2 regions of the Streptomyces sp. NPDC046349 genome follow, and region 2 is predicted to be linked to the other one. Evidence: riboswitches for the same ligand, from Rfam matches in the RefSeq annotation. Region 2 holds a riboswitch; the other holds the start of a gene.

Region 1 (4,331 bases), on a different contig from region 2:
CGTCGTCCGGCATGCCCAGAACTCGCGCCGCCCCGCGGAGGCTTCCGGATGTGGCGGCAGCCTGGGCGAGCTCCTGCCCGGTGAACGGCAGTTCGACGCGCTGCCGTCTCGCACCGTGAAGTGGCTGGCGACTGTGCCTGCCGCAGCGATGCGGCTGACGATGTGCGACAGCGTCCCGGTCGACGGCCGGGCGGCCGAGTGCGAGGGCCACTTCGCGGACGGTCGTCGACCAGGCCGCAGCCGAGGCGATGGCCTCGTCCGAGCAGAGGTGCCCGGCGCTCCGGTGTGTGAAATGTTCGGCGTCCAAGCCGTGGAGCTCCGCTGCGGCCCGAAACTTTCGCCGCTGTCCCCGCTGACTTCGAGCCCGAGCCGTCTCGCCAGGTCTGCACAGCTCATCGACTCGGCTATGGCCGCGGCCAGTGGCTCCCGCTCGTGCGGAGCGACCATCGTCGCCCCCTCGTTCCCCGCCGCGTAAGCGGAGCGGGCCGCCCCTTGTCGGGGGCGGCCCGCTCCGGGGGGACGGGGGCGTCAGATGCCCAGATCCTTGATGATCTTGGCTACGTGGCCCGTCGCCTTCACGTTGTAGAAGGCGTGCTCGACCTTGCCCTCCTGGTCCACGACCACCGTGGAGCGGATGACGCCCGTGACCGTCTTGCCGTACAGCTTCTTCTCGCCGAACGCCCCGTACGCCGTCAGCGTCTCCTTCTCCGGGTCGCCGACCAGGGTGACCTTCAGGTGCTCCTTCTCGCGGAACTTCGCCAGCTTCTCCGGCTTGTCCGGGGAGACGCCGATCACGTCGTAGCCGGCCGTCGCCAGGACGTCCAGGTTGTCCGTGAAGTCGCAGGCCTGCTTCGTGCAGCCCGGCGTCAGGGCGGCCGGGTAGAAGTACACGATGACCTTGCGGCCCTTGTGGTCGGCGAGCGAGACCTCGTTGCCGTCCGCGTCGGGCAGGGTGAAGGCGGGGGCGGTGTCGCCCGGCTGGAGTCGCTCGCTCATCTGACAGTCTCCTCGGGAGGGGATCGGTACGTCACGAGACTAAGCTGACAGACTGTTCACGGCGGACTACGCCCCCACACGATCACGACCACGACGACGGAGGCAGCGCGGTGTCGGAAGCCAGGACCCCCGCACAGATCGAGGCGGACATCGTCCGCCGCCGCGAGCAGCTCGCCGAGACGCTCGACGAGATCGGCGTGCGCATGCACCCGAAGACGATCATCGGGGACGCGCGGGCCCGGGTCGCCTCGAGCGTCGACCAGACCGCGGGGCGGGCCTACGCCTCCGTGAACCGCCTCGTGACGGACGTGCGGGACGGTCTGAGCCACGAGGACGGGGCCCCGCGTCTGGAGCGCGTCGTGCCCATCGCTCTGCTCGCGGTCGGCGTCGTCGGCCTGCTCGTCGTCACGGCGCGCCGCAGGCGCGGATGACCCTGGGCGGTACGGGACGGGCGCGGAAAGGTAGGTTCGGGGCGTGAGCGAGAACACCACCCACGACAAGCTGCCCATTCGCATGCTGCACGACCGCGTGCTCGTGAAGTCCGACCTGCCCGAGGGCGAGCGGCGCTCCGGCGGCGGCATCCTGATCCCGGCGACTGCCGCCGTGGGCAAGCGGCTGGCCTGGGCCGAGGTCGTCGCGGTCGGGCAGAACGTACGGACCGTCGAACCCGGGGACCGGGTGCTGTACGACCCCGAGGACCGCGCCGAGGTCGAGGTGCGCGGGGCGACGTACGTGCTGATGCGCGAGCGGGACCTGCACGCCGTGGCCGCGGAGCGGCTGGAGGGGTCGGACGACTCCACCGGGCTGTACCTCTGAGCCTCTGGTCGACACGCACGGCAGAAGGGCTGGTGGCCGAGGTCACCGGCCCTTTTCGCTGCCCTTTGCTACGGTGGGGGAGAACCCGACGAGACGCGCCGTACCGGGTACGACAAGACGACGCACCCCGTATCGCTCGATGTCTCGGAGGTGCCGTCATGGCCTGGGTTCTCCTTCTCCTCGCCGGTCTGCTCGAAGTCGGCTGGTCGATCGGCATGAAGTTCACCGAGGGCTTCACCCGGCTGTGGCCCAGTGTGTTCACGGGCGCCGGGATCGTGGCCAGCATGGTGCTGCTGTCCTACGCCGCGAAGACCCTGCCCATCGGCACGGCGTACGGGGTGTGGGTGGGCATCGGCGCCGCCGGCGCGGCCGTGCTCGGTATGGCGGTGCTGGGTGAGCCCGTCACCGCCGCCCGGATCTTCTTCATCTGTCTGCTGCTGGTCGCCGTGGTGGGGCTGAAGGCGACCTCCGGTCACTGATCCCGCTCATTCCAGGAAGGCGGACGGCGGGCGGCGGCCGCCGACCATTCCGCCGCCGTCCCAGCCGCCCCCGCCCGTGCCCGTGCCCGTCCCGCCCTGGGCGCCGGGCGTGGTGCCGCCCTCGTCGCCCTGGCTGGTGCCGCCGTCGTCCTGGCCGCCCTGGGTGCGACCCGCGGTGTCCTGGCCTCCTTGCGTCTGTCCGCCGTTGCGGCCGCCGCCGTCCTGGCCTCCGTTGTCCCGGCCGCCCTGCGTGCGGCCACTGTCGCCCTGTCCGCCGTTGTCCTGGCCGCCGGACGGCGGTGTGGGCCGCCGGGGAGGAGAGGGGGTGTCGTCGCCGGGGGTCTCCGGCGGAGGTTCCGACTGCCAGGAGGGCGGCGCCGGGGGCTGTGCGGCGCCCGGCTGCAGTTCGAGTTCGAAGTCGACGGGGTCGGTGCCCTCCAGCGCGGTCTTCGTGTACGAGGCCCAGATCCGGGCGGGGTAGCCGCCACCGCCGATGCGGGGCTCGCCGAGGGCCCCGTACAGCGACTCCAGGGTTCCGGTGTCCGGGTCCTGGCCCATCATCGCGACCACGGTGACCAGGGTCGGGGTGTAGGCCGCGAACCAGGCGGAGCGGTCCAGCTCCCCGGTACCGGTCTTGCCCGCGGCCGGGTGTCCGGCGGCGAGGGCCGCCGTACCGGTGCCGTTGTCCACGACGCTGACCAGCATGGACGTGGTGGTGTCGGCGGCTTCGCGACTGATGGCCTGGACGGGGGTGCGCTCGGGCAGGGGGATCGTGTCGTCGCCCTTCGCGATCTCCTCCAGGAAGGTGTAGGGGGTGCGGCGGCCGTGGTCGGCGAGGGTCGCGTACGCCTGGGTCATGTCGAGGACGCTGGCCTGGAGGGTGCCGAGCGCCATGGCCGGCCCGACCACGAAGTTCGGGGTGTCCTCGGGGATGCCGAGATCGACGGCGGTCTTCTTGACCTTGGCGGTGCCGACGTCGACGGCCATCTGCGCGTACACGGCGTTCACGGAGAGGTCGGTGGCGGTGTTGACGGTGATGTTGCCGTAGGAGACCTGGCCCTCGTTCTCCGGGGCGAAACGGATCCGGCCGCCGACGACGGGACGTTTGTTGTCGCCGTTGTAGACCGTGTGGGGGGTGATCCTGCGGCCGTCCTGGGTGCGGGAGTCGTTCTCGACGGCGGCCGCGAAGACGAACGGCTTGAAGGTGGAGGCGACCTGGTAGTCGTGGCGGGTCGCGTTGTTCACGTACTGCCTGGTGTAGTCGACGCCGCCGTACATGGCGACGACCTTGCCGGTGGCCGGGTCGATGGAGACCCCGCCGGCCCGGACCACCCGGTCCGCCCTGCGCGCCTCGGGGTCGAGCCTGCTCAGCATCTGGCCGTCGACGGCTTCGGCGAAGTCGGCCTGGCGGCGCCGGTCGATGGTGGTCCGGATGCGGTAGCCGCCCTCGGCGAGGGTCTTGTCGTCGAGGATCTCGCGGTCGAGGATGAATTCCTTGATCGCTTCCACGAGGTAGCCGCGCTGGCCGGACAGGCCTGCGGCGGCCCGGACCTTGCCGGGCTCGGGGAACTGCGTGGCGACGCGCCGGGCGGCGGGCAGCCAGTCCTTCTTGACCATGCCGTCGAGGACGTAGTTCCAGCGGGCGAGGGCACGGGCGCGGCTCTGCGGGTGGGAGACGACGTCGAAGGCGCTGGGGGAGTTGAGCAGGGTGGCGAGGTATGCGCCCTCGGCGGTGGTGAGGCTGCCGACGTCCTTGCCGTAGTAGGCCTGGGAAGCGGCCTGGATGCCGTAGGCGTTGCGGCCGAAGTAGCTGGTGTTCAGGTAGCCCTCGAGGATGTAGGCCTTGGACTTCTCACGACCGAGTTTGATCGCGATGAAGAACTCCTTGGCCTTGCGTTTGATCGTCTGTTCCTGACCCAGGTAGTAGTTCTTGACGTACTGCTGGGTGATCGTGGAACCGGACTGGGTGCCCTTGCCGGTGGCCGTGTTCCACGCGGCGCGGACCATCGCCTTGGGGTCCACCGCCCGTTCGGAGTAGAA
Region 2 (4,331 bases):
CCAACACCTGGACGCTGAAGCGCACCTCCTGATCGCCCGCCGCCGTGGTCGACTTCCCCGCAGGTCGACCACGGCGGCCGGGCCAGAGCCGACGGGCGCGGTTCAGGGCCGTCGGGCGCGGTTCAGGGCCGGCGGGTCCGGTTCAGGGCCGGCGGGCCCGGCTCCGGGTGCGCGTCGCGACGTATCCGGTCAGGGAGGACAGGGCGAGACACAGCGGCGAGTACACCCGCAGATCCATCGCCGTGTACCGGGCCGGCGCCTGCTGGAGGTCCAGGCCGGATACGACCAGGCCGCCCAGGCCCCGCGCGGCCAGCACGGCCGATACGGTCCACAGCCCCGCCCGTACCGGACGGGCTCGGCCCAGGGCGGAGGCAGGGCGGGCGCCGGCCAGCACGAGGCCCGAGGCCGCGGCCAGCAGGCCAGCGACCGCGGCCGTCGCCGCGGCGGGCGGCAGCGACTCCTGCTCGGTGCCCACCACCACCTCGGCCAGTTCGGCCGGGGAGCCCAGCGGCCACGGCGAGCGGATCCAGACCGCGTGCAGTGCCGCGGCTGCGGCCAGGCCGCCGGCCGCCACGGCCGCCGCCGCCCGGACGGAGCGCACCGCCGCCGCCGAGCCGCTGTCCATGTCCGCCCCCGCAGCAGTTCCCGTCGTCGTGTCCATCGGTGCCCCTTCCCCGTGATGCCCGCCAGCAGATCCAGACAGTGGTGTATGGATTTTCCATACACTACTGTACGGAACATGGCGAAGGGGCGAGTGAGCAAAGAGGACTGGACCATGGCGGCGCTGAGGGCGTTCGCCCGCGGTGGCGCCGCCGCCGTGGCCGTCGATGTCCTCGCCCGCGAACTCGGCGTCTCGCGCGGCAGCTTCTACTGGCACTTCGAGAACCGCGACGCCCTGCTCGTCGCCGCTCTGGAGACCTGGGAGCGGCGTGCCACCACCGAGGTCATCGCCGCCGTCGGCGCCCACGAGGACCCCTGGACGCGTGCCCGGACCCTGCTGCTGGAAGCCCTCGGCGACGAGGGGATCGCCGGCCTCGAGCCCGCGCTGGTAGCCGCCCGCGACGCCCATCCGGCCGTGGCGGAGGTGGTCGACCGGGTGACCCGCACCCGGATCGGATACCTGGAGGTCGTCTTCGCGGACCTCGGGCTCGCTCCCGGCGACGCCCGCCACCGCGCCCTGGCCGCGTACGCCGCCTACCTGGGCTGGCTCGACCTGCGCCGCACCGCACCGGACATTGCACCAGAGGTGACGCCCGGCACGCCGGCCGCCGAGGCGGCACTGGTCCACCTCGTCTCCATGCTGGGGACGCCGCCTGTGCCGGGTGGGGTCATCGGTCGCGGGGGGAGCGGCTGATCTGCGCGGCGCATCGCGCCTGCCAAGCGGCGGGCGCGGCGCCGCGGATCCGGGCCGGGGCCGCGCCTGGCTCAACCGGAGCGGCCGGCCTTTGCCGCCGCGGCACGGGTGCGGACCGGGGCCGGGTAGTCCGCACCGCCCTGCCCCTGGACCGGATCGCGCCGCTCGTCGGCCTGAGCGGTGCCACGGCCCTGGTCCGCGCGTTCAGCCGGTGGGAGGGCATGCCGCCGGGGGCGTACCGGCAGCCGATACCGGTCCGCGTCCCCGGACCGCGCCGGGGAAGGGGGAGGGAGCGGGCGCGGGCGCGGGGTGCGGGGTGCGACGTCCACATCGGGTGGGACCCCGGCCGCGCGCCCGGTGCTAGATTGTCCGGCGGCCGACCCCAGGCCCCGGACGAGATGCGCCGTACCCGGTTACGCACGACGACGCGCGAGGTGCCGCACGAGCGGCGCCGCCCGCTGTCCGCACCCGGGCAGTGTCCTCGTCGAGCAAGATGGGCCGAACGCCATGACCGTGCCACTCACCCGCAGCCTGTACCGGACGACCGCGCACGCCGCCGGGGGCCGCACCGGATCCGTCCGCACGGACGACGGGCGCCTGGACGTCCGCCTCGCCCCGCCGCGCAAGAAGGTGCCCGGCACCACCAACCCCGAGCAGCTGTTCGCGGCCGGCTTCGCAGCGTGCTTCACCTCCGCGCTCGCCGAGGTCGCCGCCGAGTTCGGGGCGGACGCCTCCGCCGCGCGGGTGGCGTGCGAAGTCGAGCTCGGTACGACGGACACGCCCGCGGGATACGGCCTCGCGGTGTGCCTCACCGTCAGCCTGCCTGGATGGCGGGCGGCCGACCTCCGCCCCCTGCTGCACCGGGCGGACGAGGTCTGCCCGTACTCGCAGGCGGTACGCGGCAACGTACCGCTGACTCTGCTGGCCGTGGACGACCACGACGGCCCGACCGCCGCCGCCGATGACCGCGCCTGACGGGGAGCGGGAGCCGGGCAGGGAGCCCGGGGACGGCGTCCCGGTACCGGAACACGGAGCCTGGCGGCGCCGCGGCGTCAGCCGCAACGGCGGGCCGCTCGTCGAGGACCGGGACGACGAAGTGGTGTGGCTCCAGGCCGGGCCCTACTACGCCGACAGCCGGGGATTCGCCGGTACGACCTCCTTCGACGGCTCCCAGGTGCGCTTCCACCACCTCACCGGTGAGCCCGGCGACGACACCGGCACCTTCCGGTGGCACGGTGCGGACCTCGTCGAGCGGGGGGCCAACCCGGACGGGAGCACCTTCCTGGAGATCTGGACCCCATTGCCCGGGGCGGAGGGCGGCACCGGCTCCTGGTCCGGCCCGGACCACCACGTGGTGCGCGTCGGTCGGCACGTGGTGCACGTCGACTCCCGTGCGGGTGCCTACTGGCGGCTCTGACCGTGGCGGCTCCGGAGCTCCGCAGCTCCGGAGCTCCGCAGTCCCCCGGGCCCCGAACCCGGTCTCGGCCTCGGCTTCTTGCCCGAACACCCTGAACGGACGCGACGCGCAGCCGTCCGTGCGCCACGAACGGGCAGGCCCTTCGGAGACCGAGCCGCCCACCTCAAGCTGCCCGCCCCCGTCACCCCGTCACGACGGAAGGCTCATCGGAGTGGGGCGGGCCGGGCGGCAGCGGTATGGGCAGGCGCGCGGCTCACCGGCCGGCGGCCGGGTCCCTTTCCGGCTCCAGCATGCGTGTCAGGCGGGCGGCGAAGAAAACGGCCGCCCCGGCCGCGACGATGCTCAGGCCGTCGGCCACCATGCCCAGGGTCACCGCGTCGAGGAAGGACCCGAGTTCGTCGGCCCGCCGGTGGCGCACGCTCGCGTACCGGCCCAGCAGGAGCGAGCCCGCGAACGACGCCCACCAGAGGTTCAACGGCCAGAAGGGGCCCTTGGCGCCCCGCAGGCCTACCGTCCAGGCCTCGGAGGCGATCCGGTAGGGCAGCCAGAAGCAGGCCACCGGAACGAACCAGCCACCGATCGCCCAGCCCGGGCCCCGCCGGAACGCGGTGGGCGCGAGCACACCGGCCCTCTGCCGGATGCGGTGGAACCAGGTGATGAACACGGCCGCGCAGGCGAGCAAGGCCATCATCTGGAGCTGGTCCACCCTGAAGAACAGCGTGTCGACGGCCTGCCACCGGTCCTCGGAGAGGAAGGCGGACTCCCCGTCCCCTTCCACCGCGGAGTGCGCCCGGAAGCCGGCGTACAGGGAGAGGGCATCGCCTGCGGCGGCTGCCGTCAGCACGGCGTGCAGCACCCCGAGCAGCGCACGTCCGGGACCGGGGGCCGGGTGGGCCATGGGCGGTCGGGGGCGCAGAACGCCGGGATCGGAGACGGACATGATGGTGTGGACCCCCCACGGGCACGGAACGACGGCACCAGAAGCTGAGCGCGCAGAGGGAGACTACGCCAAGGCGCCCCGACACCCCACGGAGAATCCGCAGGTCGGGAGGGCGGGCAGGTCGACGACCCGATGGGGGACGTCCTCGAGCGCGCTCTGGACTTCGGCGACTGGTACGACGAGGGGGACTGACGCCCCGTCGCCCCACCGCTCCGCGCGCCTCCGTGGACGGTGGGCCGCTTCCGCCTGGACGGTGGCGCTCGGTGAGGGCCGGGGACCGGCATCGGCACCGGCCTCGCATCGGCACCGGCACCGGCACCTGCACCAGGCCTGCCTGCCCCGCGACGCATGGATGCTGAGTTTCCGGTGATACGCGCGGGACCAGGCGGTCACGACGGACCGCTCCTGCCGGAAGGAAGCCGGGCGTGACCGACATCTCCCGTACGGACGTACTCCTCGATCCCCGCCACGATGCGCCGCTCGACGGACCGTGCCGCTCCGGGGCCCGGGACGTCTTCGAACGGGGTGCGAATGAGCAGGCCGAGACCGCCCGTGCCCGCGAGGAGGCCGCCAAGGCGGTGTGCCACCGCTGCCCCGTTCGGCTCCCGTGCAGGCGCCGG

What was found. Region 2 has a riboswitch for guanidine ahead of ACZ6JS_RS34705 (Ohr family peroxiredoxin). Riboswitches for the same ligand answer to the same signal wherever they lie in the genome.
Region 1: linked by a shared signal. The riboswitch ahead of ACZ6JS_RS04220 (DMT family transporter) and the one ahead of ACZ6JS_RS34705 (Ohr family peroxiredoxin) in region 2 are both predicted to bind guanidine.

The regions. Positions count from the first base shown of each region.
Region 1 is NZ_JBVJFK010000002.1:114,833-119,163, forward strand. It holds gene bcp (thioredoxin-dependent thiol peroxidase) at 529-996, opposite strand; gene ACZ6JS_RS04210 (DUF3618 domain-containing protein) at 1,107-1,427, shown strand; gene ACZ6JS_RS04215 (GroES family chaperonin) at 1,471-1,812, shown strand; guanidine-III (ykkC-III) riboswitch at 1,870-1,939, shown strand; gene ACZ6JS_RS04220 (DMT family transporter) at 1,971-2,291, shown strand; gene ACZ6JS_RS04225 (transglycosylase domain-containing protein) at 2,298-4,331, opposite strand, start outside.
Region 2 is NZ_JBVJFK010000022.1:7,382-11,712, forward strand. It holds gene ACZ6JS_RS34690 (hypothetical protein) at 1-32, shown strand, start outside; gene ACZ6JS_RS34695 (DUF3995 domain-containing protein) at 143-661, opposite strand; gene ACZ6JS_RS34700 (TetR/AcrR family transcriptional regulator) at 740-1,354, shown strand; guanidine-III (ykkC-III) riboswitch at 1,724-1,786, shown strand; gene ACZ6JS_RS34705 (Ohr family peroxiredoxin) at 1,862-2,329, shown strand; gene ACZ6JS_RS34710 (hypothetical protein) at 2,316-2,771, shown strand; gene ACZ6JS_RS34715 (DUF4328 domain-containing protein) at 3,025-3,711, opposite strand; gene ACZ6JS_RS34720 (WhiB family transcriptional regulator) at 4,137-4,331, shown strand, end outside.